DNA from 4 places in the Enterobacter cloacae complex sp. ECNIH7 genome. Region 1 is predicted to be linked to each of the others. Evidence: predicted binding sites of a transcription regulator. Region 1 holds the regulator's gene; each other region holds the start of a gene.
What was found. Region 1 encodes sigma-54, which starts transcription at its own class of promoters, with help from an activator protein. Its sites were predicted from a motif close to GTTGGCACANNTTTCGCTNT; they were not measured.
Positions count from the first base shown of each region.

Region 1 (7,209 bases):
CCCTGGCTAAGCAGGGAGCAGAGGTTATTTGTTTTGCGCCGGACAAAAATCAGGCGGATGTGATTAATCATCTGACCGGCGAGCCGATGGCGGAAACCCGTAATGTACTGATTGAAGCCGCGCGTATTGCGCGAGGTGATATCCATCCTCTTATTCAGGCAGACCCTACAGAGCTTGATGCGCTCATTGTGCCGGGTGGGTTTGGGGCGGCCAAAAATCTCAGTACCTTTGCTGCGCAGGGAGCGGAGTGTCAGATCGATCCTCATCTTAAAGCGCTGTCGCAGGCCATGCATGCGGCTGGAAAACCGCAGGGCTTTATCTGCATCGCGCCGGCAATGCTGCCCAGGATTTTTGATTTCCCGCTGCGGCTGACTATCGGGACGGATATTGATACCGCGGAGATCGTGGAGGAAATGGGGGGCGAGCACGTTCCTTGCCCGGTTGATGACATTGTGGTTGATGAAGATAACAAAATTGTCACCACGCCAGCGTATATGCTGGCGAATAATATCGCTGAGGCGGCCTCAGGTATTGAAAAGCTGGTGGCTCGCGTGCTGGTGCTGACTGAATGAGGCGTAAATTTGCCGCAGGCGCAGGAGTGAAACGTTTTCTCTTGCGCATCGTACTTGTGCTGGCGGTATTCTGGGGAGGCGGGCTGGCTTTATTCAGCATTATGCCGGTTCCGTTCTCTGCCGTTATGGTTGAGCGCCAGCTTAGCGCGTGGTTCAGCGGCGATTTCGGCTACGTTGCCCACTCTGACTGGGTGAGCATGGACGAGATCTCACCGTTCATGGGGCTGGCGGTCATCGCGGCGGAGGACCAGAAATTCCCGGAGCACTGGGGGTTCGACGTGGCGGCCATTGAGAAGGCGCTAGCCCATAACGAACGCCATGAAAACCGCGTGCGCGGTGCGTCAACCTTGTCGCAGCAGACGGCCAAAAATCTGTTTCTGTGGGATGGTCGAAGCTGGTTGCGAAAAGGGCTGGAAGCGGGGTTGACCCTGGGAATGGAAACGGTCTGGAGCAAAAAACGCATTCTGACCGTCTATCTCAACGTCGCTGAGTTTGGCGACGGTATTTTTGGCGTGGAAGCTGCCGCACAGCGGTATTTCAATAAGCCAGCCAGCCGTCTGAGCATGTCAGAAGCGGCGCTACTGGCCGCTGTGTTACCGAACCCTATCCGCTTTAAGGCCAGCGCCCCATCAGGGTACGTGCGAAGCCGTCAGGCGTGGATTATGCGCCAGATGAATCAGCTGGGTGGAGAGGGGTTTATGCAGCGTAATAATCTTATGTAGAGCGGGTAAGCGCATCGCTACCCGCCTGAATAGCAGACCTTAATCTTCGTCGAACCCTGCGTTAAACAGGGCAATCACCGCCGCCAGAGCTTCCTCTTCCTGAGGACCGGTGGCTTCAACCTCAATCTGGCGCCCTTTGGCGGAATCCAGCATCAGCAGCGCAATCACGCTGTTTGCTTCCGCTTCGGTACCTTCGTCATTCCGCAGCAGAACCTCGGCATCGAAACCCTGCATCAGCTCGAACAGCTTCATCGCCGGGCGTGCATGCATACCCAGCTTATTGGTGATCTCAACGGTTTGTTTTACGGTCATGTTTTACGTTTTTCCAGCGTGCGATGACGGGACTGAACGTTATTCCCGCGCGAGCGGAAATAGTCGGCCAGCTGTTCGGCGATATAAACCGAACGATGTTTACCGCCGGTACAGCCAATCGCCACCGTCAGGTAGCTACGATTGTTTGTCTCCAGCATAGGTAACCATAGCTCAAGGTAGCTTCGCGTCTGGTAGATAAAATTGTGTACTTCTGTGTGCCGGTCGAGGAACGCCGCCACCGGCTTATCCAGACCGGTCATTGGACGCAGCTTCGGATCCCAGTGCGGGTTCGGCAGGAAGCGCACGTCGAAAACGTAATCCGCATCGATTGGAATACCGTGCTTAAAGCCGAAGGATTCGAACACCATCGTCAGTTCGCGCTCGCGTTTACCCAACAGCCGGGTACGCAGCATTTCCGCCAGCTCGTGAACGGACATCTCAGAGGTGTCGACAATCAGGTCGGCACGAGAACGCAGCGGTTCCAGCAGGTCGCTCTCTTCATCGATAGCGCTCTCCAGAGAGAGGTTCTTGCTGGAAAGCGGGTGCAAGCGACGGGTATCGCTGTAGCGGCGGATCAGCGTATTGCGGTCTGCATCAAGGAACAGCAGCTGAGGCGAGAACGCGTCAGGCAGGTTGCTCATGGCCTGTTCGAAGATCTCTGGCGATTCAGGCATGTTGCGAACGTCGATACTGACGGCGGCAGAGGTTTGTCTCTCCGCCAGCGTGCGGGCCAGGTCGGGTAACAACACGACCGGCAGGTTATCGACGCAGTAAAAACCCATGTCTTCCAGGGCGCGCAGAGCAACGGATTTCCCCGACCCTGAACGGCCACTGACAATCATCAGCACCATGTTCCGTTTCTCCTCAGGACAACAGATGTGAAGGCCATCTCCTGGTTACGCATCATCCTGATTGCCTTCTGCTTCAGTGATAATTTGATAGAGCTCTTCATCACTTTGGGCCGAGCGCAGTCGACGGCAAATGGTTTTATCGGCCAGACGTTTTGCGACCAGCGACAGCGTATGCAGATGGGTTTTTGTCTGGTCAGCGGGCACCAGCAGCGCGAAGAGGAGATCGACGGGCTGGTTATCAATGGCATCGAAAGCGATGGGTGTTTCAAGCTGCACAAACACACCAACGGCACGCAGGGTATCCTCTTCCAGTTTGCCGTGCGGGATCGCGATGCCGTTGCCGATACCGGTACTGCCCATTTTTTCACGGGTCAGAATCGCTTCGAACACCACCTGCGGCGGCAGGCCCAGCTGTTTGGCAGCCAGTTCACTGATGATCTCCAGCGCACGTTTTTTGCTCTGGCAGTGAACCGCACTGCGGGTACATTCCTGGTTAAGGACATTGCTCAGTTGAAGAGCGGAATCGTTGTTCATCATAATTTCACCTAAGCGCTAACTGTACAAATGGCCTGTTGTGTTTCACAACAGGCCGTCCTGCACCCGTTAACTGCCCGGACAATTAGTGTTGTTTCAGTTTATCTTTATGTTTATTGAGCTGTCGTGCAAGCTTATCAATCAAGCCGTCGATAGCAGCGTACATGTCTTGCCCTTCCGCACTGGCATGCAGTTCACCCCCGTTAACATGCAGGGTGGCATCCGAGATATGAGTCACTTTCTCCACTTTCAACACAATATAGACCTGATTGATCCTTTCGAAATACTGCTCGAGTTTTGCAAACTTCGCGTTCACGAAGTCGCGTAAAGCCTCAGTAATTTCGACGTTTTGTCCAGTGATGTTGAGCTGCATAGTGTCTTCCTTATCGGTTGTGTCAGACCAGCTGTTTACGCTGGTTGGACGGCGGAATGGATAAAGACTCTCGATACTTCGCAACAGTACGACGTGCCACCATAATACCCTGATCGGACAGCATGGTGGTTAACTTACTATCGCTTAGTGGCTTCGCGGGGTTCTCCGCGGCGATCAACTTCTTCACCAGGGCACGAATGGCCGTTGACGACGCTTCGCCGCCGCCCTCGGTATTCACATGGCTGGAGAAGAAATACTTAAGCTCAAAAATACCGCGTGGACTGTGCAGATACTTCTGCGTGGTGACACGGGAAATGGTTGATTCATGCATCTCGACGGCCTGGGCGATATCCGCCAGTACCATCGGTTTCATATACTCTTCGCCCTGCTCAAAGAACGCCTGCTGCTGTTCGACAATACAGCGGCTGACGCGTAGCAGCGTATCATTTCGGCTCTCCAGACTTTTGATCAGCCATCGCGCTTCCTGAAGATTGCTGCGAATATATTGATTGTCGGAGTCGTTACGCGCGCTGGTGCACATGGAGGCATACTGCTGGTTGATTTGCAGGCGAGGGATGCTGTCTGAGTTCAGTTCAACGACCCAGCGGTCATTGTGTTTTCTGACCAGCACGTCCGGGATGACGTACTCGGGCTCGCTGGTCTGGATCGACTGTCCCGGGCGCGGATCGAGCGACTGGATCAGATTCACCGCTTCTTTCAGCACCTCTTCCTTCAGGCGCGTGACGCGCATCAGGGAGCGGAAATCGTGGTTGGCCAACAGATCCAGATGATCGCTGATGATTAAGCGCGCCTCGTCGATCCATGGCGTCTCTTTACTGAACTGAGAAAGCTGGATCAGCAGGCAGTCGCGCAGATCTTTTGCGGCCACGCCTACCGGATCGAAACGCTGGATGCGCTTCAGAACGGCTTCGACTTCCTCAAGCTCAATCTCGTCGTCGCCCATGCTTTCCAGAATATCGTCCAGCGTGACGGTCAAATAGCCGGTGTCGTCAACGGCATCGACAATGGACGTGGCAATCGCGCGGTCGGTATCGGAGAAGGGGGTGAGTTCCACCTGCCACATCAGGTAATCCTGCAGTGACTGGGTGGTTTCGCCCTGATATACCGGTAGCTCATCATCCTGGTAGTCTGCACGCGTACCGGAAGGGGTTCCAGCGGTGTAGATTTCATCCCAGCTGGCATCCAGCGGTAGCTCGTCGGGCATCTCTTTTTGTTCGAGTGCATCCGCAGTGTCGAGCGCTTCTGTATCCTGTGACTGCTGAGTATCTACCTCGTCATGAAGATCGGTTTGTTCCAGCAGGGGGTTGCTGTCCAGCGCCTGCTGGAGCTCCTGCTGAAGTTCTAACGTGGACAGCTGCAACAGGCGAATTGCCTGCTGTAGCTGCGGCGTCATCGCCAGTTGTTGGCTGAGCCTTAATTGCAAACCTTGCTTCATGTTCAGAGCATTTTTCTCCGGTTCGGCGTTACGTTACCTCTACCCTATCAGAGTCTGAAGTCTTCCCCAAGATAGACGCGCTTAACATGATCGTCTTCGAGGATCTGCTGCGGCGTACCGTGGGCGATCAGGTTGCCCTGGCTCACAATATACGCGCGTTCACACACGGCCAGCGTTTCACGGACGTTGTGGTCGGTGATCAGTACGCCAAGCCCGCTGTCACGCAGGTGTTCAATGATGCGTTTAATGTCGATAACCGAGATCGGGTCAACGCCGGCAAAGGGTTCATCCAGAAGGATAAATTTCGGGTTTGCAGCCAGCGCACGCGCAATCTCAACGCGACGGCGTTCACCCCCGGAGAGTGCCTGACCGAGGCTGTCGCGCAGATGCTCAATGTGGAACTCTTCCATCAGCTCGTTGGCACGATCCTGACGCTGCTCGCTGGTCAGATCGTTACGAATTTGCAGGACCGCCATCAGGTTATCGTAAACGCTGAGACGACGGAAAATGGAAGCTTCCTGCGGCAGGTAGCCGATCCCGCGACGCGCGCGCGCGTGCAGCGGCAGAAGGCTGATGTCTTCATCGTCAATGATAATGTTGCCGGCATCGCGCGGCACAATGCCAACGACCATGTAGAAGGTGGTGGTTTTACCCGCACCGTTAGGGCCGAGCAGCCCTACAATTTCGCCGGAGTTGACGGTCAGACTGACATCTTCTACGACACGGCGGCCCTTGTAGGCCTTCGCGAGATTTTTTGCAGTTAATGTTGCCATAACGAATTAGTTACTCTTCTTCTGTGCCGGGGCCTGGCCTTTGCCTTTGTCCTGCAGCTGCGACGGAACCAGTACGGTCGTGACGCGTTTGCCTTTCTCGCTGGAAGCCTGCATTTTTTGCTCTTTCACCAGATAGGTGATCTGGTCGCCGGTAATGTTGCTGTCCAGCTGTTCCAGATACGCGTTTCCGGTCAGGATGACCAGGTCCTTCGCCAGCTCGTAGTGCATATGCGAGGCGTGACCTTTCACCGGCTTGCCGTTGTCCTGCATCTGGTAGAAGGTTGCCGGGTTGCCGTAACCATCAATGATCTCTTTGCCCTGCTCGCCACCCGGACGGGTCACGACCACTTTGTCGGCGTTAATTTTGATGGTGCCCTGAGTCATGACAACGTTACCCGTGAAGGTGACGACGTTGCCCTGCATATCGAGAGACTGGGTATCAGACTCGATATGGATCGGTTGGTCGGTATCGCCCGTTACAGCAAGCGCGGGGAGACTGGTCGCCAGCATCGCGCTGGCGATAATTACTTTAAGGCTGAGTTTGTTTGTTTTGAATTTCATAGGAGGTTCTAACCTTTTCAATCAGCTCGGCGTTCTTGCTACGTAAGTTCCCGCGCATTCTCAAACCGCTGGAATTAAATGTTGTGCCATACAGTGTGACCAGATCCTGCGAGGTCACGTCCTGGGTTACCAGGTTAATCTGGGCATTATCCGTCGTAATTTTTCTCAGTTGCGAGTCAGCGGTCAGGGCGTTGACTTCAACGTGACCATACAGATAAAGCATACGGTCATTTGTCAGTTTTGCCCGATCTGACTTAATTGACCACGTCGGCACTTTGTCCTTATCAAATGTGGTCATGACAGGCTGGGTAAACCACGAAATACCGTCATCTGAAAAATATTCAACATGCTGGGCAATCAGGCGATAGTTCAGTGCGCCTTCCGGGCTGTAGACCACGGTGTCGCTGTGATCGCTTTTATAGGTTGGATCGTTATTGTTGACCACTTCCGTTTGCGTATCGTCGCGATCGGCAAGGTTCACGCCAATCAATACCAGTGCGACAAGCGAAAGCAAAATGATAATCCAGCGTCTGGTTTTACTCATATCGATTGCCCTTTGGCCTCATCAAGCTTGCCCTGCGCCAGCAAAAGCAGATCGCAGACTTCACGTACGGCACCACGGCCCCCGTTGATGTGGGTGACATAATCAGCGCGCGGGATCAGCAGCGGATGCGCATCGGCAACGGCGATGCTCAGCCCGACTTCAGCCATCACGGGCCAGTCAATCAGATCGTCTCCGACGTAGGCCACGTTTTCCGGTGCGATAGCCAGTTTACCCAGTAAATCCTTAAACGCTGCCATCTTATCGGATTGACCCTGATACAGATGGGTAATTCCTAAGGTTTCACAGCGGTCTTCTACCAGTTTAGCTTTTCGCCCGGTGATGATAGCCACCTCAATACCCGAGGTGAGCGCACAGCGGATACCGTAGCCGTCGCGAACGTTAAACGCTTTCAGCTCTTCACCATTATTGCCCATGTAAATCAGGCCATCGGAAAGTACGCCATCCACGTCCAGGATGAGCAGACGAATGTTTTCCGCCTTCGCCATCATCT
Region 1 covers NZ_CP017990.1:4,612,377-4,619,585, reverse strand. The annotation lists gene elbB (isoprenoid biosynthesis glyoxalase ElbB) at 1-572, shown strand, start outside; gene mtgA (monofunctional biosynthetic peptidoglycan transglycosylase) at 569-1,294, shown strand; gene npr (PTS phosphocarrier protein NPr) at 1,334-1,606, opposite strand; gene rapZ (RNase adapter RapZ) at 1,603-2,457, opposite strand; gene ptsN (PTS IIA-like nitrogen regulatory protein PtsN) at 2,503-2,994, opposite strand; gene hpf (ribosome hibernation promoting factor) at 3,077-3,364, opposite strand; gene rpoN (RNA polymerase factor sigma-54) at 3,387-4,820, opposite strand; gene lptB (LPS export ABC transporter ATP-binding protein) at 4,868-5,593, opposite strand; gene lptA (lipopolysaccharide ABC transporter substrate-binding protein LptA) at 5,600-6,154, opposite strand; gene lptC (LPS export ABC transporter periplasmic protein LptC) at 6,123-6,698, opposite strand; gene kdsC (3-deoxy-manno-octulosonate-8-phosphatase KdsC) at 6,695-7,209, opposite strand, start outside.

Region 2 (7,209 bases), 660 kb from region 1:
CGCCGCACCGCGCGAGCGGGAGGCGAGCCGGTCGCGCCTGAAGAACAGCATCAGGACGAGCGGCAGCAGCGGTGCGCCAATCAGCAGCAGCGCGATCATGGGCTGAGAGACGGTGGAATTCGCCACGGTCAGCGGCAGCGGAATGGCGTTGCCCAGCAGCGGCAGCAGCCACGGCGCGGCGACGCCGCCCGCGATGCAGCACAGCGCCAGCGCGACCACGCTCACGCCCATCAACAACGGTGCGCAGCAGGCGTTTTCCGCTTCGCGGGTGCGCGGCGCGCCGAGGAAGGTCACGCCGTAGACTTTCGCCATACACATCACCGCCAGCGCCCCGGTTATCGCCAGACCGACCGCCAGCAGCGGGCCGAGCAGGCGTGCAATAAATGCATCGCTCTGGCCGAGCGCGAAGAAGGACTGGTAGATCACCCACTCCCCGGCAAAGCCGTTCAGCGGCGGCAGCGCGGCCATTGCCATCAGACCCACCAGCATGGCGAGCGAAATGACGGGCATCTTTTTGCCAATCCCGCCCAGCTTTTCGATATCCCGATGGCCGGTGCGGAACCAGATGCTTCCCGCGCCGAGGAACAGCGTGCTTTTAAACAGGCTGTGGTTGACGAGGTGATAAAGACCGCCGATAAACCCGGCGGCAATCAGCGCCGGATGATGGAGCGCCAGCCCGGTCACGCCCGCGCCAATGCCGAGCAGGATGATGCCGATGTTTTCCAGCGTGTGGTACGCCAGCAGGCGCTGGATGTTGTGCTCCATCAGCGCGTAAAGGCCGCCGACGAACGCGGTGATCATGCCCGCAATCAGCAGCACGACGCCCCACCACAGCGGCGGTTGTCCGCCGGTCAGCGTAATCGCCAGAATCCCGAACAGACCCACTTTCATCACCACCACAGAAAACAGCGCGGCGGCGGGCGCGGAGGCATTCGCATGCGCCTGTGGCACCCAGCCGTGTAGCGGGATGATGCCAGCGAGCAGGCCAAAGCCGAGCGTGCCCAGCAGCCAGACGTCGTTCCCCAGCGGATGCCTGTTGAGCCCAGCGAAGTCCAGCGTGCCGAAGCGTTGCCACACCAGCCAGCAGGCCAGCGCCAGCAGCAGCGTTCCGAGGCGTCCCAGCGCAAACCACAGCTTGCCGGAGGCGCTGCAGCCCGTCAGGAACACGCCGCACAGCGCCATGATTTCCGCCATCACCACCAGCGCGCCCAGGTTGCTGGCGATAACGGTGCAGACCGCCGTCGCCATCAGCAGGTTAACCAGCAGGCCGTTAGCCCTGGCGTGCGGATGGCGGTGCCAGTCGATATTGAACAGGCTGATAAACAGTCCGCACAGGCCAAACGTCACCAGCCAGATGGCGTTCAGGGGCGCGATCTCAACGGTGTGGCGAATCAGCGGCATCACGGTCTCAGCGGACTGGCCGCCGAGCAGGACAACGCCGCCTGCTGCCAGCGTCATCAGGCTAGCCACCGCCCCGCCGAGCCCGGCGATCGCGCCGCTCAGGGTTTTATGGAATGAGAAGATCAGCGCCAGAACAGCGGCGCCAGCAAAACAGGCTACCGCGCTGGTAATCATCATCGCCGCGTTCATTTCGCCCCCTCGTTAAGCGCCTGTAGCAGAGAAAGATCGCCAAAATCACTGTTGATGGTCAGCTCGCGTTTACGCTTGCTGGTACGGGCGATGTCGCGAATGTTAACCAGAATCAACGCCTTAGTCGGGCAGGTGCGCACGCAGGCCGGCCCCTGCTCATCGAAGCTGCACAGGTCGCATTTCACCGCAACGGCACGAATGCCGGGCACCCAGTCCAGCAGCGTGCTTACGCGTGCCGGAGCCGGTGGCGCGGGCGGGGCTTTTGGCGAGTTGGCGTTCGCCGGAATATGCAGCGGACGGCTGCCGGAAAATTCAATCGCGCCGAACGGGCAGGCAATGCCGCACAGCTTGCAGCTTACGCACAGGCTTTCGTTCAGCTGGACAGCGCCATCAACGCGGGTGATGGCATTCACAGGGCAGACGCCCGCGCAGGGGGCGTCTTCACAGTGATGGCAGAGCTGCGGGGCAGACTCTTTTTCATTACGCATGACGTGCAGGCGCGGCATGGACTGCAGCCCATGCAGGCGATGCGTTTCCGAACACGCCGCCTCACAGGTTCGACAGCCAATACAGACCGTCGAGTCAGCAATTACAAAACGGTTCACCGGGTTATCCTCTGGTGATAGTCATTTTTGACGAAAAACTGTCTTGTCGACACTTCTCGACACGCAGGAGTCAGGCCACGTTCGCTGAGGTATTTCCATCCATCAGCTGCTTCAGGTTGACCGGGAGATCGTGTTCAACGGCGGCGTACAGGCCGTTATAGACCGGCGCGATTTTTTCCAGATAGTGCTCCAGCACCTGCTGGCGATCGCGGTTGCTGACGTGGCCGTCCACCATGCCGTCGGCCATCAGCTGCGCCTTCGCAATACACTGTTTTTCGCCGTCTTTTGTCTCGAGGTGGTACTCAATGGTGTGGCTGTTGAAGTTATCCGCCAGGGTAACGTTGATGATGAAATGGCCGAACAGGACGAAGCGCATGTCGCCCTGCGCCGCGCAGCTCATCGCGTGGTGAAGACGCGCTTTCGAGAGGGTTATGCCCTGAACCAGAGAGTTGCAGTAGAGGTGCCACTGGTCCTGCAGCTGCTGATGACGCTGCGCGATGTAATCCGCTTTTTCGCTGATTTCCCAAATAGTCATAGAAGGTATCCGGTTAATGGAGATAGCGGCTGTTAAGCAGATTCCATGCCAGTTTTTATCTTTCTGATTTTAAATAGATTTAATTACAAAACCGCTGTCAACGCCGCGGTGTCGACGTGTCATTTCGACAGCGTTGACATCGTCACGCCTTAACAAAAATCAAGCTGGCACCGTTATTGCATTCAATGGCGCAATTCATTGAGGAGGCGTCATGCACGAAATCACCCTCTGCCAGCGGGCTCTGGAACTTATCGAACAGCAGGCAGTGCAAAACCACGCGAAGCGCGTCACCGGCGTCTGGCTGAAAGTCGGGGCGTTTTCCTGCGTTGAGCCCAGCGCCCTGAATTTCTGTTTTGAACTGGTGTGTCGCGGCACGCTGGCGGAAGGCTGCGAGCTCCATATCGAAGAGCAGCAGGCGGAGTGCTGGTGCGAGCAGTGCCAGCAGTACGTCACCCTGCTGTCATCAAAGGTTCAGCGCTGTCCGCAGTGTCAGAGCACCGGTCTTCGCATCGTGGCGGACGACGGCATGCAGATCCCACGCCTCGAAATCGAGAAGGAGTAAAGTATGTGTAGCACCTGCGGTTGCGCCGAAGGCAACCTGTATATAGAAGGGGATGAACAGCGTCCCCATTCCGCGTTTCGCTCCGCGCCCTTTTCGCCTGCTCCGCGGCCTGCTGCGGCGCTGACCGGTATCACCTTCGCCCCGCAACGCTCCGCTGCGGGCGATCTACACTACGGCCACGGCGAAGCGGGTACCCACGCGCCGGGCATCAGCCAGCGCCAGATGCTGGAGGTGGAAATCAACGTGCTGGACAAAAATAACCAGATCGCCGCCCGCAACCGCGCGCGCTTTGCCGCCCGCAAACAGCTGGTGCTGAACCTGGTCTCCAGCCCCGGCTCCGGCAAAACCACGCTGTTAACGGAAACGCTCAAACGCCTGAACGGGCGCGTCTCCTGCGCGGTGATTGAAGGCGACCAGCAAACCGTTAACGACGCGGCGCGCATTCGCGAAACCGGCACCCCGGCGATTCAGGTCAATACTGGCAAAGGCTGCCACCTGGATGCGCAGATGATTGCCGACGCCGCCCCGCGTCTTCCGCTGGCGGATAACGGCATTCTGTTTATTGAAAACGTCGGCAACCTGGTCTGCCCGGCGAGCTTCGATCTGGGCGAACGCCACAAGGTGGCGGTGCTTTCGGTGACCGAAGGCGAAGACAAACCGCTGAAATACCCGCATATGTTTGCCGCCGCGTCTATCATGCTGCTGAACAAAGTTGACCTGCTTCCGTACCTGAACTTCGACGTGGACAAGTGCCTGTCCTGCGCCCGGGAAGTGAACCCGGAGATTGAGATCCTGCTGGTCTCCGCCACGCGCGGTGACGGCATGGACGCCTGGCTGAACTGGCTGGAGAGTGAACGATGTGCATAGGCGTACCGGGACAAATCCATTCCATTGACGGGAACCAGGCCAAAGTGGAGGTCTGCGGCATCCTGCGCGACGTGGACCTGACGCTGGTGGGCAGCAGCGATGAAACGGGCGCATCGCGTCTCGGCCAGTGGGTGCTCGTCCACGTAGGGTTTGCCATGAGCGTGATTAACGAAGCGGAAGCCCGCGACACGCTGGATGCATTGCAAAACATGTTCGACGTGGAGCCTGACGTGGGCGCGCTGCTGTACGGCGAGGAGCGTTAGCCATGCGTTACGTTGATGAATACCGCGCGCCGGAGCAGGTGCTGCAGCTTATCGGGCACCTGAAAACGCGCGCGGCGCTGCTGGAATACACGGCGGAAAACCCGTTGCGGATCATGGAGGTGTGCGGCGGACACACGCACGCCATCTTCAAATTTGGCCTCGACCAGCTGCTGCCGGAGAACATCGAGTTTATCCACGGCCCCGGCTGCCCGGTGTGCGTGCTGCCGATGGGGCGCATCGACAGCTGCATCGAAATTGCCAGCCAGCCCGACGTCATTTTCTGCACCTTTGGCGACGCGATGCGCGTGCCGGGGAAAAACGGCTCGCTGCTGCAGGCGAAAGCGCGCGGGGCCGACATCCGGATCGTCTATTCGCCGATGGATGCCCTGACGCTGGCGGAGGACAACCCCGCGCGCAGGGTGGTGTTTTTTGGCCTGGGATTTGAAACCACCATGCCCGCCACCGCCATCACGCTGCAGCAGGCGAAAGCGCGCGGCGTCGGGAATTTTTTCTTCTTCTGCCAGCACATTACGCTCATCCCCACGCTGCGCAGCCTGCTGGAAGAGCCGGGAAACGGCATTGACGCCTTTCTGGCACCGGGGCACGTCAGCATGGTGATTGGCACAGACGCCTACGGTTTTATCGCTGAACAGTACAATCGTCCGTTAGTGGTCGCTGGTTTCGAACCACTTGATCTACTGCAAGGTGTGACCATGCTGGTTGAGCAGAAAATAGCGGCCCTGAGCGCGGTGGAAAATCAGTACCGCCGCGTGGTGCCGGATGAGGGAAATGAACGGGCGCAGCAGGCGATCGCCGACGTGTTCAGCGTTGAGGGCGACAGCGAGTGGCGTGGTCTGGGGCTGATTGCCGAATCCGGCGTGCGCCTGACGTCAGCCTATCGCGCGTTCGACGCCGAAGCGCATTTCCGCCCGCAGCCGCAGCAGGTTTGCGACGATCCCCGGGCCCGCTGCGGCGACGTGCTCACCGGTAAATGCAAACCGCATCAATGCCCATTATTTGGCAATACCTGTAACCCGCAAACGGCGTTTGGCGCGCTGATGGTCTCCTCCGAAGGGGCGTGTGCCGCGTGGTATCAGTATCGCAACCAGGAGAGTGAAGCATGAATACGGTTGAAATGGCGCACGGCAGCGGCGGACAGGCGATGCAGCAGCTGATTAACCGGCTGTTTATGGAAGCTTTCAACAACCCCTGGCTCGACGAACAGGAAGACCAGGCGCGCATTGACCTCGCCACCCTCACCGCGCAGGGCGACAGGCTGGCCTTCTCCACCGACAGCTACGTGATTGACCCGCTGTTCTTCCCCGGCGGCGATATCGGCAAGCTCGCCGTCTGCGGCACGGCCAACGACGTGGCGGTCAGCGGTGCCGTTCCGCGCTACCTCTCCTGCGGGTTTATCCTCGAAGAGGGATTACCGATGGAGACGCTCACGACAGTGGTCAACAGCATGGCGCAGACCGCACGCGAGGCTGGGATAGCTATCGTCACCGGCGATACCAAAGTGGTGCAGCGCGGCGCGGCCGACAAGCTATTTATCAACACCGCCGGCATGGGCGCGATCCCCGCCGATATTCACTGGGCGGCGCAGCGGCTTAGCGTGGGCGACGTGCTGATCGTGACCGGAACGCTGGGCTGCCACGGGGCGACCATCCTTAACCTGCGCGAAGGTCTGGGGCTGGACGGGGAACTGCGCAGTGACTGCGCGGTGCTCACCCCGCTGATCCAGACGCTGCGGGGTATTCCCGGCGTGAAAGCCCTGCGGGACGCCACGCGAGGCGGCGTGAATGCCGTGGCACACGAATTTGCGGCAAGCTGCGGGTACGGGATTGAACTCACCGAGCGCAGCCTGCCCGTTAAGCCTGCCGTTCGCGGGCTTTGCGAACTGCTGGGCCTTGACCCGCTCAACTTTGCCAACGAAGGCAAACTGGTGATTGGCGTTGAACGCTCGGCCGCGGAAGCCGTTCTTGAACAGCTGCGGGCTCATCCCTCAGGAAAAGAGGCGGCGATGATTGGTGAAGTGGTTGAGCGCAAAGGGGTGCGCCTGACCGGACTTTATGGCGTGAAGCGGACGCTTGACCTGCCGCACGCGGAACCCTTACCCCGTATTTGCTAGAACCGCGCCAAAAGCGGTCAGCACTGAATGTCTCTTTTTTTGCCAGTTTCTATTGGAAAGCAATATGCCGTATACACCGATGAGCGATCTTGGACAGCAGGGCCTGTTTGACATCACGCGCACACTTTTACAGCAGCCCGATCTCGGTGCGCTGAGCGATGCCCTGACGCGGCTGGTCAGGCAATCGGCGCTGGCGGACAGCGCCGCGATTGTGCTCTGGCATAGCGGAACGCAGCGCGCGAGCTACTACTCGACGCGTGATAATGGCAAAACGTTTGAATACGAAGACGAAACGTATCTGGCGCATGGCCCGGTGCGCCGCATACTCTCCCGGCCTGAAGTGCTGCACTGCAACTTTGCGGAGTTCCGCCAGGCGTGGCCGAAGCTGGCGGAGAGCGACCTCTATCAGCCTTTCGGGCATTACTGCATGCTGCCGCTGGCGGCTGAGGGCCAGATTTTTGGCGGCTGCGAGTTTATCCGCACGACCGACCAGCCCTGGAGCGAGGCGGAATACGAGCGCCTGCACACCTTTACCCAGATTGTAGCCGTCGTCGCGGAGCAGATCCAAAGCCGCGTCACCAATAACGTCGATTACGACCTGCTGAGCCGCGAGCGCGACAACTTCCGCATTCTGGTCGCCATCACCAACGCCGTGC
Region 2 covers NZ_CP017990.1:3,950,228-3,957,436, forward strand. The annotation lists gene hycC (formate hydrogenlyase subunit 3) at 1-1,590, opposite strand, end outside; gene WM95_RS19535 (4Fe-4S dicluster domain-containing protein) at 1,587-2,195, opposite strand; gene hycA (formate hydrogenlyase regulator HycA) at 2,266-2,730, opposite strand; gene hypA (hydrogenase maturation nickel metallochaperone HypA) at 2,942-3,292, shown strand; gene hypB (hydrogenase nickel incorporation protein HypB) at 3,296-4,159, shown strand; gene WM95_RS19555 (HypC/HybG/HupF family hydrogenase formation chaperone) at 4,150-4,422, shown strand; gene hypD (hydrogenase formation protein HypD) at 4,425-5,546, shown strand; gene hypE (hydrogenase expression/formation protein HypE) at 5,543-6,553, shown strand; gene flhA (formate hydrogenlyase transcriptional activator FlhA) at 6,618-7,209, shown strand, end outside.
Region 2: hypA (hydrogenase maturation nickel metallochaperone HypA) is a predicted target of sigma-54. The motif match lies at 2,894-2,913, and genes of this name have one in related genera.

Region 3 (7,209 bases), 2.0 Mb from region 1:
TTTTGACCGCCGCGCCTTCCGCAGGCAGACCGAACGCATCCCAGCCGATAGGCTGCAGAACGTTTTTACCCAGCATGCGCTGGTAGCGTGCAATCACATCGCCGATGGTGTAGTTACGCACATGGCCCATGTGTAGTCGACCAGAAGGATAGGGAAGCATCGACAGGCAGTAATACTTCTCTTTGCTCTCGTCTTCGGTTACTTCAAAGGTGCGCTTCTCGTCCCAGTGTTGCTGGACTTTTGATTCTATCTCTTCCGGGCGGTATTGCTCTTGCATGGCAGCCAGTGGTCCTGTTTTCAATACAGCTACAAATGTAGCCAATGGATGTGGTAATTCAGATCCGCATAGCATAGCCCAAACGCCCGCGTCAAAACAGCCTTTCGCACAAATGCGCTTTGCAGGAATTTACCGGGTCTGTGCTTCACCTGACAAAGCGGCGATGAAATAAGGTCTATTATTAGAAATAGTTACTTACCCGGGAGGCAAAATGATGAACAAGGTTGCTCAATTTTACCGCGAACTGGTGGCGACACTGACGGAACGGCTGCGTAACGGCGAGCGAGATATCGATGCGCTGGTGGAGCAGGCGCGTGCCCGCGTGACGCAAACGGGTGAGTTAACGCGAACCGAAGTGGAAGAGGTGACGCGCGCCGTGCGTCGCGATCTGGAAGAGTTCGCGCGCAGCTACCAGGAGAGTCAGGAGGAGGTCACGGACAGCGTTTTTATGCGGGTGATTAAAGAGAGCCTGTGGCAAGAGCTGGCCGACATCACGGATAAAACGCAGCTGGAGTGGCGCGAGGTCTTTCAGGATTTGAACCATCACGGTGTTTATCACAGTGGTGAGGTGGTCGGGTTGGGAAATCTGGTGTGTGAGAATTGCCACCACCATATTGCGGTATACACGCCGGATGTCCTGCCGCTGTGTCCGAAATGCGGCCACGATCAGTTCCAGCGTCGGCCGTTTGAGCCCTAAATAAAAGCAAAACGGCAACTATGTTGCCGTTTTTAGTGTTTGCCCCCTCTCCCCGTGGGAGAGGGCTGGTGTGAGGGCATCAGGCCGCACAAGGTCAAAGCAAAACGGCAACTATGTTGCCGTTTTTAGTGTTTGCCCCCTCTCCCCGTGGGAGAGGGCTGGTGTGAGGGCATCAGGCCGCACTATAGTAAGCCAGTCTCTCCGCCAGCAAATCCACAAACGCCTCGCGATCGATATCTACCATCACCGTGGTATTCGCTTTATTCCCCGTCAGCGAGTAGTAATCCACCACCGTCATTCCCTGGGTGTATTTTCCCTGCGTCTCAACACCAACCCATCTGTCCACCGTGGTGAACATCTCCGGCTTCAGTAGCCAGGCAATGGTGCACGGGTCGTGCAGCGGCGCGCCGTGGAAGCCCCACTTCTCGGCTTTGTGATACTCCATAAAGAAGTCGAGCAGTTCGGCCACGGTTGTCGCGACCGTATTACCCACGGAGCGGAAGCGCTCAATATCGTCCGCCATAATCTGCGCGCGGTGGGTAACGTCCAGTCCCGCCATTACAATCGGTAAGCCGGACTGGAAGACAATTTCCGCGGCTTCCGGGTCGACAAAGATGTTGAACTCCGCCGCAGGCGTCCAGTTCCCCAGCCCCATTGCCCCGCCCATAATCACAATTCGGGCAATTTTATTATGCAGCTCAGGATGGCTGTTCAGCAGCAGCGCAACGTTGGTTTGCGGTCCTGTTGCCACCAGCGTTACCGGTTCTGCACTCTCACGTAGAACCTTCGCCATCAGCTCCACGGCGGTACAGTTTTGCGGCGTGAAGCCCGGCTCCGGCAGTGCCGGACCGTCCAGCCCGCTTTCACCATGAACGTTGTCGGCAATAATCAGCTCGCGCATCAGCGGCTTCACGGCCCCGCCGGCGACAGGAATATCGGTGCGTTTGAGCAGCGTGAGCATGCGCAGCACGTTGCGCAGGGTTTTGTCTGGCGTCTGGTTTCCGGCGGACGAGGTGACGGCTTTTACCTCGAGTTCAGGGGAGGCAAGAGCGAGGACGAGCGCGATCGCGTCGTCATGACCCGGATCGCAATCGAGAATAATAGGCTGTGCCATAGCGTTCTCCATACGTAGCGTTATTTTGTGACAAGGTTAACGCTGCAATGTGACGCCGACGAGAGGAACTGAGTGAAAGCGTGAAGCAGTGCGCAATCCGCAGATTGCGCACCGGGAAGGTTAGTGCAGGATTTTCGCAAGGAAATCTTTCGCACGCTCGGATTTCGGGTTAGCGAAGAACTCTTCTTTCGGTGAGTCTTCGACAATTTTCCCTTCGTCCATAAAGATCACGCGGTTGGCCACTTTACGGGCGAAGCCCATTTCGTGGGTCACCACCATCATGGTCATCCCTTCGTGAGCCAGCTCGACCATTACATCCAGCACTTCGTTGATCATCTCTGGATCGAGCGCCGACGTTGGCTCATCAAACAGCATTGCCACCGGATCCATACACAGCGCGCGGGCGATCGCCACACGCTGCTGTTGGCCGCCAGAAAGCTGTGCCGGGAACTTATCGGCATGCGCCGAAAGCCCAACGCGTTCCAGCAGCTTCAGACCTTTCTCGCGCGACGCTTTTTTATCACGCTTAAGCACTTTTACCTGCGCCAGCGTCAGGTTCTCAATAATGGAGAGGTGAGGGAACAGCTCAAAATGCTGGAACACCATGCCAACGTGAGAGCGAAGCTGAGCGAGGTTGGTTTTCTTGTCGTTGACCTTGGTGCCGTTGACGACGATCTCACCCTGCTGCACCGGCTCCAGTCCGTTGACGGTTTTGATCAGCGTCGATTTACCGGAGCCGGACGGCCCGCACACCACCACCACGTCGCCTTTCTTGACTTCGGTGGAGCAGTCGGTCAGCACCTGAAAGTGCCCATACCATTTAGAAACATTTTTCAGGGAAATCATTATACCGTCCTTTTCTTCAGCCAGCTGACCAACAGCGACGCGCTTAAACTAATCACAAAATAGACCGCACCCGCGAAGAGCACCATTTCGACCTGCGTACCATCACGTTCACCGATGGTTGACGCGGTACGGAAGAAGTCTGCCAGACTCAGAACGTAGACCAGCGAGGTATCCTGGAACAGCACGATGCCCTGGGTCAGCAGGAGCGGAACCATGGCGCGAAACGCCTGCGGCAGAATAATGAGCTGCATGGACTGCCAGTGCGTCATTCCCAGCGCCAGCGCGGCGCTGGATTGCCCGCGGGAGATACTCTGAATGCCCGCTCGGATAATCTCCGAGTAGTAAGCGGCCTCGAACATTGAGAACGCCACCATGGCGGAGATCAGACGGATATCGGTTTTCGGCGAAAGCCCCAGCACGTTCTGCAGGAAACCGGGCACAATCAGGTAAAACCACAGCAGCACCATCACCAGCGGGATGGAACGGAACACGTTAACGTAGGCGGTCGCAAACCAGGCGAGCGGCTTAAAGCTCGACAGGCGCATGACGGCCAGCAGGGTGCCCCAGACGATACCAATGATGATGGCAATAACGGTGATTTTTAAGGTAATCACCAGGCCATCAAGCAGGTAAGGCATGGATGGAACGATAGAACTCCAGTCAAATTCGTACATTATTTGCCCCCCAGATTACCCGGCAGGCGGATTTTGCGTTCAACCAGGTTCATCACCAGCATGATGAAAGCGTTAATCAGAACATACGCGAGCGTAATCGCGGTGAAGGATTCCCACGCGTGAGCGGAGTAATCCAGCAGCTTGCCCGCCTGCGCGGCCATGTCGACCAGGCCGATAGTCGAGGCGATGGCCGAGTTTTTCACCAGGTTCATCATCTCGGAGGTCATCGGCGGAACGATAACGCGGTAGGCGTTAGGCAGCAGCACGTAGCGGTAGGTTTGGGGCAGTGTCAGGCCCATTGCCAGGCCCGCGTTTTTTTGTCCACGCGGCAATGACTGAATGGCGGCACGCACCTGCTCGCAAACGCGCGCAGCGGTAAACAGCCCCAGACACATCATGGAGGAGACAAAGAACTGCACGTTCGGATCCAGCTCCGACTTGAACCACATGCCAATATTTTCCGGCAGCAGTTCCGGGATGACCAGATACCAGGTAAAGAATTGCACGATCAGCGGAACGTTACGGAACAGTTCCACATACAGGGTGCCAAGCGTTGAAAGAAAACGGTTAGGGACGGTGCGCAGAATACCGAACAGAGAACCGACAAGAAACGCGATAATCCACGCCGTTATCGATAGTGCCACGGTGACCTGAAAGCCGCTCCACAGCCAGCCAAGATAGGTGGTGTTGCCGAACGGGGCTTGTTGCAGGAATATGCCCCAGTTCCAGTCTATTGACATAATAAACTCCAGAAAAAAAAGGGTAGCAGCGCTACCCTCGAAGATTGGTGAGAAGCTCATTTTTCGCGCTGAGTGGGGAACGACCACTCAACGTATAGTCTGTCCATGCTTCCCGACAATCGAGAGGGCAGGAGTTCCCGCCCCTGTAGTTCTAATTAGTTAAGAGCCTTGTCGTTTGGAGATTTGAACAGCGCTTTCATGTCGTCAGACAGTTCAAAATTCATGTTCAGGTTTTTTGGTGGAATCGGGTTCTTGAACCATTTGTCGAACCATTTCTCCGCTTCGCCGGAGGTCTGCACCTGAGCGATGGTGTCATCGATCAGCTTTTTGAACTGCGGATCGTCTTTACGCAGCATACAGCCGTAGGCTTCTTTGGACTGCGCGGTACCGACGATATCCCAGTTGTCTGGTTTTTTCGCTTTCGCACGTTCGCCCGCCAGCAGAGCATCATCCATCATAAACGCGACGGCACGACCGCTTTCCAGGGTACGGAAGGAGTCGCCATGGTCTTTCGCGCTGATGATGCGCATATCCATTTTCTTCTCGTCGTTCAGCTTGTGCAGCAGCACTTCTGACGTCGTACCAGAGGTCACAACAACCGCTTTGCCTTTCAGGTCAGCGAAGTCTTTGATCTCGCCGCCTTTCTTCGTCAGCAGACGGGTGCCCACGACAAAGATGGTGTCAGAGAAGGCAGCCTGTTTCTGACGCTCGAGGTTGTTGGTGGTGGAGCCACACTCGAAGTCAAAGGTGCCGTTTTGCAGCAGTGGAATACGGTTCTGTGAAGTGATTGGGATCAGCTTCACCTGCAGGTCAGGTTTGTTCAGCTTTTTCTTCACAGCTTCAACGATGGCGTTGGAGTAATCCTGTGAATAGCCCACGACTTTTTGCGTGTTGTCGTAGTAAGAGAACGGGACAGAAGATTCACGGTGGCCGACCACGATGACGCCGTTTTTGGCAATCTTGTCGAGAGTGCTGCCTGCTGCCGGAGCATCTTCAGCGTGAACCACGCCTGCAGACATTCCCATAACCAGCATTGCTGTGGCCAGTTTACGTAATTGCATACCCAACTCCTTTTTTATCAGCGCCAGCGACGCATTGATACCCATTGTGATGTTGTTATATCTCGCGCAGTGCGAGTGCAGTGTTATGCAAGCTTGTTAACATTTAGTCTGGCTTAATGTAAAGATTTTGCTGCGTTATTGTTTATTTTTGCGAAGCGCGCCGCACCATTCAGAGGCAAATATCTCCCGTTGCACCGTTTCGGTGCTGCCGATGATCTACGCTGGTGCGACAAAGTTGCACGCTAAGCCAAACTGCGTTTACCTGAATAAACAAAGCAATAGGCGTGCCAGAATGGGAATCTGGAGAAAATTGTCGGGTGGCGGCTACGCCACCCGGCAACAGAAGGAAAGGTTATTTACGACGCTGACGCAGGCTCATCAGCACCGCGCCAAAGCCGAACAGCGCGGTCAGTACCCACAGCGGCCAGTTGCCGGTGCGCGCGTATGGCGTCAGCCCCGTGGTTGGCGTGACTTTAGTGGTCAGTACCTCGCGGGTAAACTGCGGGATCATCGCCTGAATCTCGCCCTGCGGACCAATCACAGCGGTGATGCCGTTGTTGGTGCTGCGCAGCAGCGGACGCGCCAGCTCCAGAGAGCGCATACGTGCCATCTGGAAGTGCTGCCACGGCCCGATTGATTTACCAAACCAGGCATCGTTGGAGATGGTCAGCAGATAGTCGGTATCCGGGCGGAAGTTATCGCGTACCTGCTCGCCGAGAATGATTTCGTAGCAGATGGCCGCCGTCAGGGCCAGGCCGTGCGCGTGCAGCTGAGGCTGTACGTAAGGGCCGCGGCTGAAAGAGGACATCGGCAGGTCAAAGAACGGGGCCAGCGGGCGCAGAATCGACTCCAGCGGGACAAATTCACCAAACGGCACCAGGTGGTTCTTGTTGTACCGGTCAGTGGAGTGGTAGCTGTACTCGCTATCTTTCCCGAGCGTAATGATGCTGTTGTAGGTGTCGTAGCGGTTGTGCTGATTCAGACGCGCATCGACAATCCCGGTGATCAGGGTGCTGCCGCGCGCCAGCAGCAGGTCGTTCATCATGTTGAGGAACGGCTGCTGGTTGAGCTCCAGATCGGGAATGGCAGACTCCGGCCAGATAATCAGCTGTGATTTTCCCATCACCTCTTCGGTGGCGTTGGCGTAGATCTTCAGCGTATTCAGCAGCTCTTTCTCGTCCCACTTCATGGACTGCGGGATGTTCCCCTGCACCATGGACACCTGCAGGGTGCGCTCTGGCTCGGGCGTGAACCACTGGATATAGCGCAGCGGGAAGGGCAGGGCAAACAGCACCAGCGCCACAGCCAGCGGCTTCCAGCAGCGTGTGACCAGCGCTAATACCAGCAGGCCGCTCACCACCATCAGCAGGAAGTTGATGGCCTCAACGCCCATTACCGGCGCCAGCCCCTTCAGGGGGCCGTCAATCTGGCTGTAGCCGAACTGTAGCCACGGGAAGCCCGTCAGCACCCAGCCGCGAAGGAACTCGGTTATTTGCCAGACCACCGGCGCGGCAATGGCGACGCGCAGCCAGGTGGTTTTTGGCCACAGGCGAGAAAGGATGCCGGCGAACAGACCGGTATAGAGCGAGAGATACGCGGCGAGCAATACCACCAGGAAGACGTTTACCGGGCCAGGCATACCGCCAAACTGGGCGATGCTGACATAAACCCAGTTGATGCCTGAGCCAAACAGCCCCAGTCCCCAGAAGTAACCGATGGCCGCAGCCTGTACCGGACGACGATTCAGGGTCAGGCCCTGAAGCCCCATCAGGGAGAGAATAGCCGCAGGCCAGATATCGT
Region 3 covers NZ_CP017990.1:1,429,062-1,436,270, forward strand. The annotation lists gene leuS (leucine--tRNA ligase) at 1-277, opposite strand, end outside; gene WM95_RS07020 (zinc ribbon-containing protein) at 492-974, shown strand; gene rihA (pyrimidine-specific ribonucleoside hydrolase RihA) at 1,147-2,088, opposite strand; gene WM95_RS07030 (amino acid ABC transporter ATP-binding protein) at 2,209-2,934, opposite strand; gene gltK (glutamate/aspartate ABC transporter permease GltK) at 2,934-3,608, opposite strand; gene WM95_RS07040 (amino acid ABC transporter permease) at 3,608-4,348, opposite strand; gene WM95_RS07045 (amino acid ABC transporter substrate-binding protein) at 4,504-5,409, opposite strand; gene lnt (apolipoprotein N-acyltransferase) at 5,762-7,209, opposite strand, start outside.
Region 3: WM95_RS07045 (amino acid ABC transporter substrate-binding protein) is a predicted target of sigma-54. The motif match lies at 5,682-5,701, and genes of this name have one in related genera.

Region 4 (7,209 bases), 1.7 Mb from region 1:
TGGTGAACAGAGTAGCGTTGCGGGAGAACCAACAGAGCCCCCATTGAGAGCGTTGATAACCAACGCGCTGGCGCATTATCCCTGTGCTAAGACCCAATTGCAAGCGACCAGAAACCGGATGCTGGTTTCTTGCGCAAACAGGCGCAGCAATCATGAAGATCTTCGTTTACCATAGCTTTCCAGACACTCCCTACAGGTAAAGGTATGGACGAACACGACTCCTTTCCACAGCGCGTATGGCAAATCGTGGCCTCAATCCCGGAAGGCTACGTCACCACCTATGGTGATGTCGCGCGTCTGGCCGGTTCCCCGCGCGCGGCGCGACAGGTTGGCGGCGTCCTGAAACGGCTGCCGGAAGGCAGTACGCTGCCCTGGCATCGGGTGGTGAATCGTCATGGCGCCATTTCGCTCACCGGGCCGGATCTTCAGCGTCAGCGTCAGGCGTTACTTTCAGAAGGGGTGCAGGTGTCAGGGTCGGGTCAGATCGATTTGCAGAAGTTTCGCTGGGTGTATTGACCCCTCTCCCGGAGGAGAGGGGAAATGCAGAAATTACATCTGAGTCGGTGGGGTTGGCAGGGACGGCTGATTGGTCTGCGGTGCGACCGGCACTTCGGTCTGCTGTACCGGCACCAGGTTCAGGTCGATTTTTGTCCCACCGTTGTTGATCGCTTCCTGGACCGTATCGGTGATAAACACCAGCTTGCCGTTGATGGTTACCGCTGCGCTCAGCAGGATACGGGCGTTAGGCTGCACGTCCGACGGGTTATACGGCAACACGAAGCTAAACGGCGCCTGCTTGCCTTCAGTACGAACGGCACGCTGGGCCACCACTTTCGACGGTGCGTCGGCCAGAGAAGCATCAGACAGCGTTACGGTTAATACCGCATCCGGCGGCAGCGCAACTTTCTGTTTAATCCAGATGGTACCGGAAACATTAGGCTGCTGAATGGATTGCTGTGAAAGGGTATTAATCCCGTTCGGGTCGGCTGCTGGTACCGGCACCTGGGCACTCTTACCGGCACAGGCGGACAACGCCACCGCAATAGCTACACCACTTAGCATGGGCACGAGTTTCATTGAAGTCTCCTTATCAATGCACCAGCGGGATCGATCCCATCCGATGTCGTTTCAATCACATAACGTATCCAAGTGTGGCACAGATCACCGATTTATGCCTGAAAACGTGCCGATATTCAGATTATTCTACCCATCGGACCACTTTCATTTCTGCGTTATACTCTGCCTATCTTTCGCTACGGCGTTTATTGAGGACAACTATGAGTCAGGCACTGAACAATCTGCTGACATTACTGAATCTGGAAAAAATTGAGGAAGGACTCTTTCGCGGACAGAGCGAAGATCTCGGCTTACGCCAGGTCTTCGGGGGGCAAGTCGTTGGACAGGCACTGTACGCAGCAAAGGAGACTGTCCCGGCAGACCGTCTGGTGCATTCATTCCACAGCTACTTCTTACGCCCTGGCGATAGCGCAAAACCGATTGTGTATGACGTTGAAGTCCTGCGAGACGGCAACAGCTTCAGCGCACGCCGCGTAGCGGCCATTCAGAGCGGCAAGCCGATCTTTTACATGACCGCCTCTTTCCAGGCGCCGGAACCCGGCTACGAACATCAAAAGGTGATGCCCCCGGCTCCGTCACCCGACTCTTTAAAGTCAGAGACGGATATCGCCCGCGCGCTGGCGCATCTGCTTCCGCCGCAGGTCAAAGAGAAGTTTCTCTGCGATAAGCCGCTGGAGATCCGCCCGGTTGAGTTCCACAACCCGATGAAAGGCCATACCGCCGAGCCGAAGCGCCAGGTCTGGATCCGGGCTAACGGGACCGTGCCGGAAGATTTCCGCGTGCATCAGTATCTGCTGGGCTATGCGTCAGATTTCAACTTCCTGCCGGTGGCGCTGCAGCCGCACGGCGTTGGTTTCCTGGAAAAAGGGATGCAGGTTGCGACGATCGATCACTCCATGTGGTTCCACCGTCCGTTCAACATGAATGAGTGGCTGCTTTACAGCGTGGAGAGTACGTCAGCGTCGAGCGCGCGTGGGTTTGTGCGTGGGGAGTTTTATACTCAGGACGGCGTGCTGGTCGCGTCTACGGTGCAGGAAGGGGTAATGCGTAATCGCGGGTGATTGTGTACAGCCTGATGTCCTCACCCTGACCCTCTCCCATGGGGAGAGGGAATAAACATTAAAAACGGCAACCGAAGTTGCCGTTTTGCTGTTTATCAGGCGTTATACGCATTCTCGCCGTGGCTGTTGACGTCCAGACCTTCGCGTTCCTGCTCTTCCGGTACGCGCAGACCCACCGTCATATCCGCCAGCTTATAGCCAATGAAAGCGACAACGGCAGACCAGACAACGGTGATTGCAATACTTTCCAGCTGCACCAGCACCTGATGAACCATGGTCACGCCTTCTGCGTAGCCCACGCCACCGAGCGATTTCGCGGCGAAGATACCGGTCATGATACAACCCACGATACCGCACACGCCGTGAACACCAAACACATCGCATGGGTCGTCAACGCGCAGCACACGTTTCAGTGCGGTCACGCCCCACAGACCCGCCAGACCGGACACCAGGCCGACCAGCAGCGCGCCACCCACGCCGACATAACCACACGCTGGCGTAATGCCAACCAGACCGGCAATGGCACCCGAACAGGCACCCAGCAGAGACGGTTTACCGCGTACCGCCCACTCGCCAAACACCCAGGAGAGGATTGCACCGGCCGTGGCCACAACGGTGTTCACGAAGGCCAGCGCGGCGATTTCGTTTGCTGCACTTGCCGAGCCGGCGTTGAAGCCAAACCAGCCAAAGTAGAGGATAGCCGTACCGGTAAACACCATCGGCAGGTTGTGCGGTTTGAACGCTTCTTTACCGAAGCCCACGCGTTTGCCAATCAGGTAGGCGCCCACCAGGCCCGCGACCGCGGCGTTGATGTGTACAACGGTACCGCCCGCGAAGTCCAGCGCGCCGTGCGTTGCCAGCAGACCGCCACCCCAGACCATGTGCGCAATCGGCACATAGGATAGCGTCATCCAGACCACCACGAAGATCAGCACGGCAGAGAAACGAATACGCTCGGCGAGCGCGCCCACAATCAGCCCGACGGTAATACAGGCGAAGGAGCCCTGGAACGCAACGTGGATGTACTGATAGAAGCTGCCCATCAGCGCGGTCAGCTCAATATTTTTCAGCATCACCCAGTCGAAGTTACCAAAGAACGCGTTGCCCGTGCCGAACGCCAGCGAGTAACCGTAAACCACCCACAGCACGCAGACCAGTGCGAACGTCACGGCAACCTGCGTCAGCATGGAGAGAACGTTTTTGCCACGGATCAGGCCGCCGTAGAACAGCGCAATGCCCGGAATTGACATGAACAGCACCAGCGCGGTGCTGATCATCATAAAGGCGTTATCGGCTTTGTCGACCACCGCTGGGGTAGCAGCCAGCGCCAGGCCCGGCAGCAGCGCCAGCGAACCCAGACCCGTTTTGAGTGTTGCTATCTTCATTTTCTCGATCCCTATCACTGTGTGCCAGGAGTTACTTACAGAGCCGCTTCGTCAGATTCGCCGGTACGGATGCGAATGACGCGCTGCAGTTCGGCAACGAAAATTTTGCCGTCGCCAATTTTTCCGGTATAGGCCGCTTTGCTAATGACATCAATGACTTCATCAAGCTGATCGTCAGCAATCGCGACATCAATTTTTACTTTTGGCAGAAAGTTAACGCTGTATTCCGCCCCGCGATAAAGCTCGGCATGCCCCTTCTGACGACCAAAGCCTTTCACTTCGGTGACAGTCAGTCCCTGAATACCCATTGAAGACAACGCTTCACGCACGTCTTCGAGTTTGAATGGTTTGATTACAACCGTAACCAGCTTCATAGATCCCCTCCAGTCAGAATTCGGTAATGGCCGCAGCTAACGCAGAAGGTATTGCAAGGGGTGTGCCAGAAATGAAAACCAGGGGGAAAAGCGGCATAACGAGCGTTGCACGGTTCTGGTTAACGAACCGGTGAAAAAAAACGCACCATGCCGGTGCAGGGTGCGTTTCCGTTTTGCACCAACAGGAATGACTGTTAGCGCGTCGCCTCATTTTGGTGCATCAGGCGCTAAGCGACTCTTCATCGCGCACGCTGGCCGCCAGCTCTTCGCCCGCCAGCTGCAGCTGGTACATCTGCCAGTAGCGCCCTTTTGCTTCCAGCAGTTCACGGTGGGTACCGCGTTCAACGGCCTGTCCGCGATGCAGCACCAGAATGGTATCGGCATCGACGATGGTGGAAAGACGGTGGGCAATCACCACCAGCGTCGTATGGTCGCGTACGGCGGCCAGCGCCTGCTGGATGGCCTGCTCGGTGCCGGAGTCAATACTGGCAGTGGCTTCATCCAGAATCAGGATCTGCGGGGTTTCAATCAGCACCCGCGCCAGCGCCAGAAGTTGCTTTTGCCCGACGGAGAGATTGTTCCCTTGCTCGCCCAGTTTGGTATTGATCCCATCGCTAAACCCGCGCGCCAGCTCTGCCAGCTGCACTTTTTCCAGCACGTCCCAGACCTGCTCCTGGGAGTAGTCTCGGCCAAGGGTCACGTTCGCGTAGAAAGTATCGGCCAGCACGACCGGATCCTGCTGCACCATCGCGACGCCTTTACGCAACACGGTGTGGCTGAGAGACGCGAGCGGGCGCCCGTCGAGGCGGATTTCGCCGTGCGTGACCGGGTAATAGCCCATCAACAGGCTGGCGAGCGTGCTCTTACCGCTGCCGGTATGCCCCACCAGCGCCACGAAACCGCGCGACGGAACGTCAAGCGTGATGTCCTGCAGCACCAGCCGGTCTTCGCGATAGGCAAACGAGACGTTATCAAAGGCGATAGTCCCGCTTTGCAGAGGACGCTCGTCATTGCCGTAGGCCTGGCGCGGCCTGTCCATCAGCTCAAACACGCGCTCACCGGCGACCACCGCCTGCTGCAGCATCGATTGCTGGGTGGTGAGCTCTATCAGCGGCTCGTTGAGGCGTCCCAGATAGCTAATAAAAGCGTACAGCACGCCCACCTCAATAGTACCGTTTGAGCTCAGGCCAAAGAGCATCAGCAACCCACACAGCACCAGCGCTGAGAACAGGCTCAACAGCGGTCGCAGCAGGAAACCGTCCAGGCGCAGCGTCTGCATACGCGCCATATAGTGTGAACGGCTGGCTTCGCCCATGCGCTCGCCAAAGCGCGCCTGCTGGCGGAACTGCTGGATGACGCTCATGCCGTTAATCACTTCGTTGAAGCCATCATTGATGTCGGCCAGATAGGCGCGAACCCGACGCACAATCGGCGTGCTGTAACGCTGATAAATCACCATGACAATCAGCACCGCCGGGAAGATGGTGATCGCCACCAGCGCCATGCGCCAGTCGAGGCTGAACATCGCCACCAGCATCGCGCCAATCAGCGCCGCGCTGCGTAATACCGTCGCGACCACGGTGACGTACAGATCGCGGATCACCTCGGTATCGTTGGTCACGCGCGAGATCACCTGCCCGACCGGCTGGATATCAAACTCGCTGAGCGGCTGGCGAAGCGCCGCGTCCATCACATCCGTACGCAGTTGCTGAACAACGCCCACGGCAGCACGGTTAAACAGCAGCGACTGAGCATAGTGCAGCCCTGCCGCCGCCAGCTGAAGGCCAACGTAGGCCACGCCTAACCCCGCCACCAGCCCCAGGGGCAGATAGCTTTTGGCGACCATATTGTCGATGAAGTAGCTAATGAGCAAAGGACCGCTCACTTCAGCAATCGCCGCAATCCAGAGTAAAAGCACGGCAACGGAGAGCGGTTTACGCCACGGCGAGCCGTAGGCCAGCAGACGTTTGAGCGTCGGCCACATCGTTCCGAGCTTACGCATTGGCGGCCTCCTCATCTTCTTCCGGCGCATCGTCCAGCGCCGCCTCAAGCTGTTGATAGCGGTACATATCGCGATACCAGCCCGGCTGCTCGGCAAGCGTTTCATGCTGCCCGCGCTGGGCAATGTGCCCGTGCTGCAAGACCAGAATTTCGCTGGCTTCGGTTAGCGCAGACAAACGGTGGGCGCTGATAATGACCGTGCGTCCGTCGCCCCACTGGCGCAGGTTATGCAGAATTTGATGCTCGGTACGGCCGTCCACGGCGGAAAGTGCATCATCCAGAATCAGGATTTCAGCATTCAGCAGCAGCGCGCGGGCAATGGAGATACGCTGTTTTTGCCCGCCGGACAGCATGACGCCGCGTTCCCCGACTTCCGTCTCGTACCCCTGCGGCAGACGCAAAATATCATCATGAACGCTGGCCAGACGCGCCACGTGTTCAATCTCTTCCTGCGTCGCCCCAGGGCGGCCAAGGGCGATGTTGTTCGCCACGGTGTCCGAAAATAAAAACGGCGTCTGGCTGACGACCGCCAGGCGACCGCGCCACTCGTCCAGCAGCAGTCTGGTCAGGGGAATATCGTGGAAGCGGATATCGCCCTCGGTGACGTCAAAGTGGCGCTGAAGCAGAGAGAGCACGGTACTTTTGCCGGATCCCGTCGGGCCGCAGATGCCCAACATTTGCCCTGGCTGTAGGGTAAAGCTGACGTTCTCCAGCACCGGATGCTCCGTATGCGGATAGACAAACTTGCGGACGTCGACTGTCATGACGCCGCGCCCTTCCGGTAGGGCTTCGCTACCGTCGATGACCACCGGCGCTTCGGCCAGCATGGCGCGAATGCGGCTGTAGGCGGCGCTGCCGCGCTCCACGATGTTAAACATCCAGGCCAGCGCCAGCATCGGCCAGATCATGAGACCCAGATACATCGCAAAGCTGGTCAATTGCCCCAGGGTAAGCGTGCCCTGCACCACCATCCAGCTTCCGCCGCCAATGGCCAGCATATTTGCCATGCCGATTGCGATATAAATCGTCGGGTCAAAACGGGCGTCGATACGCGCGACGCGCATGTTTTTCGCCCCCGTGTCTGCCGCATCGGCGGCAAACAGCGCCGACTGCCGGTCTTCCAGGCCAAACGCTTTGATCATGCGGATGCTGGTCATGCTCTCCTGGGTGCGATCGTTCAGAGATGAAAACGCCGCCTGCGCCAGCTTGAAGCGCTCGTGCAGCTGTTCGCCATAGCGATTGATCGCCAGCGCCATGATCGGCATCGGCAGCAGGGCGAGAAGGGTCAGCTGCCAGCTGATCTGCGTGGAC
Region 4 covers NZ_CP017990.1:1,157,109-1,164,317, reverse strand. The annotation lists RNA gene ffs (signal recognition particle sRNA small type) at 1-34, opposite strand, end outside; gene WM95_RS05615 (MGMT family protein) at 205-516, shown strand; gene WM95_RS05610 (YbaY family lipoprotein) at 550-1,077, opposite strand; gene tesB (acyl-CoA thioesterase II) at 1,278-2,138, shown strand; gene amtB (ammonium transporter AmtB) at 2,234-3,523, opposite strand; gene glnK (P-II family nitrogen regulator) at 3,559-3,897, opposite strand; gene WM95_RS05590 (SmdB family multidrug efflux ABC transporter permease/ATP-binding protein) at 4,118-5,899, opposite strand; gene WM95_RS05585 (SmdA family multidrug ABC transporter permease/ATP-binding protein) at 5,892-7,209, opposite strand, start outside.
Region 4: glnK (P-II family nitrogen regulator) is a predicted target of sigma-54. The motif match lies at 3,948-3,967, and genes of this name have one in related genera.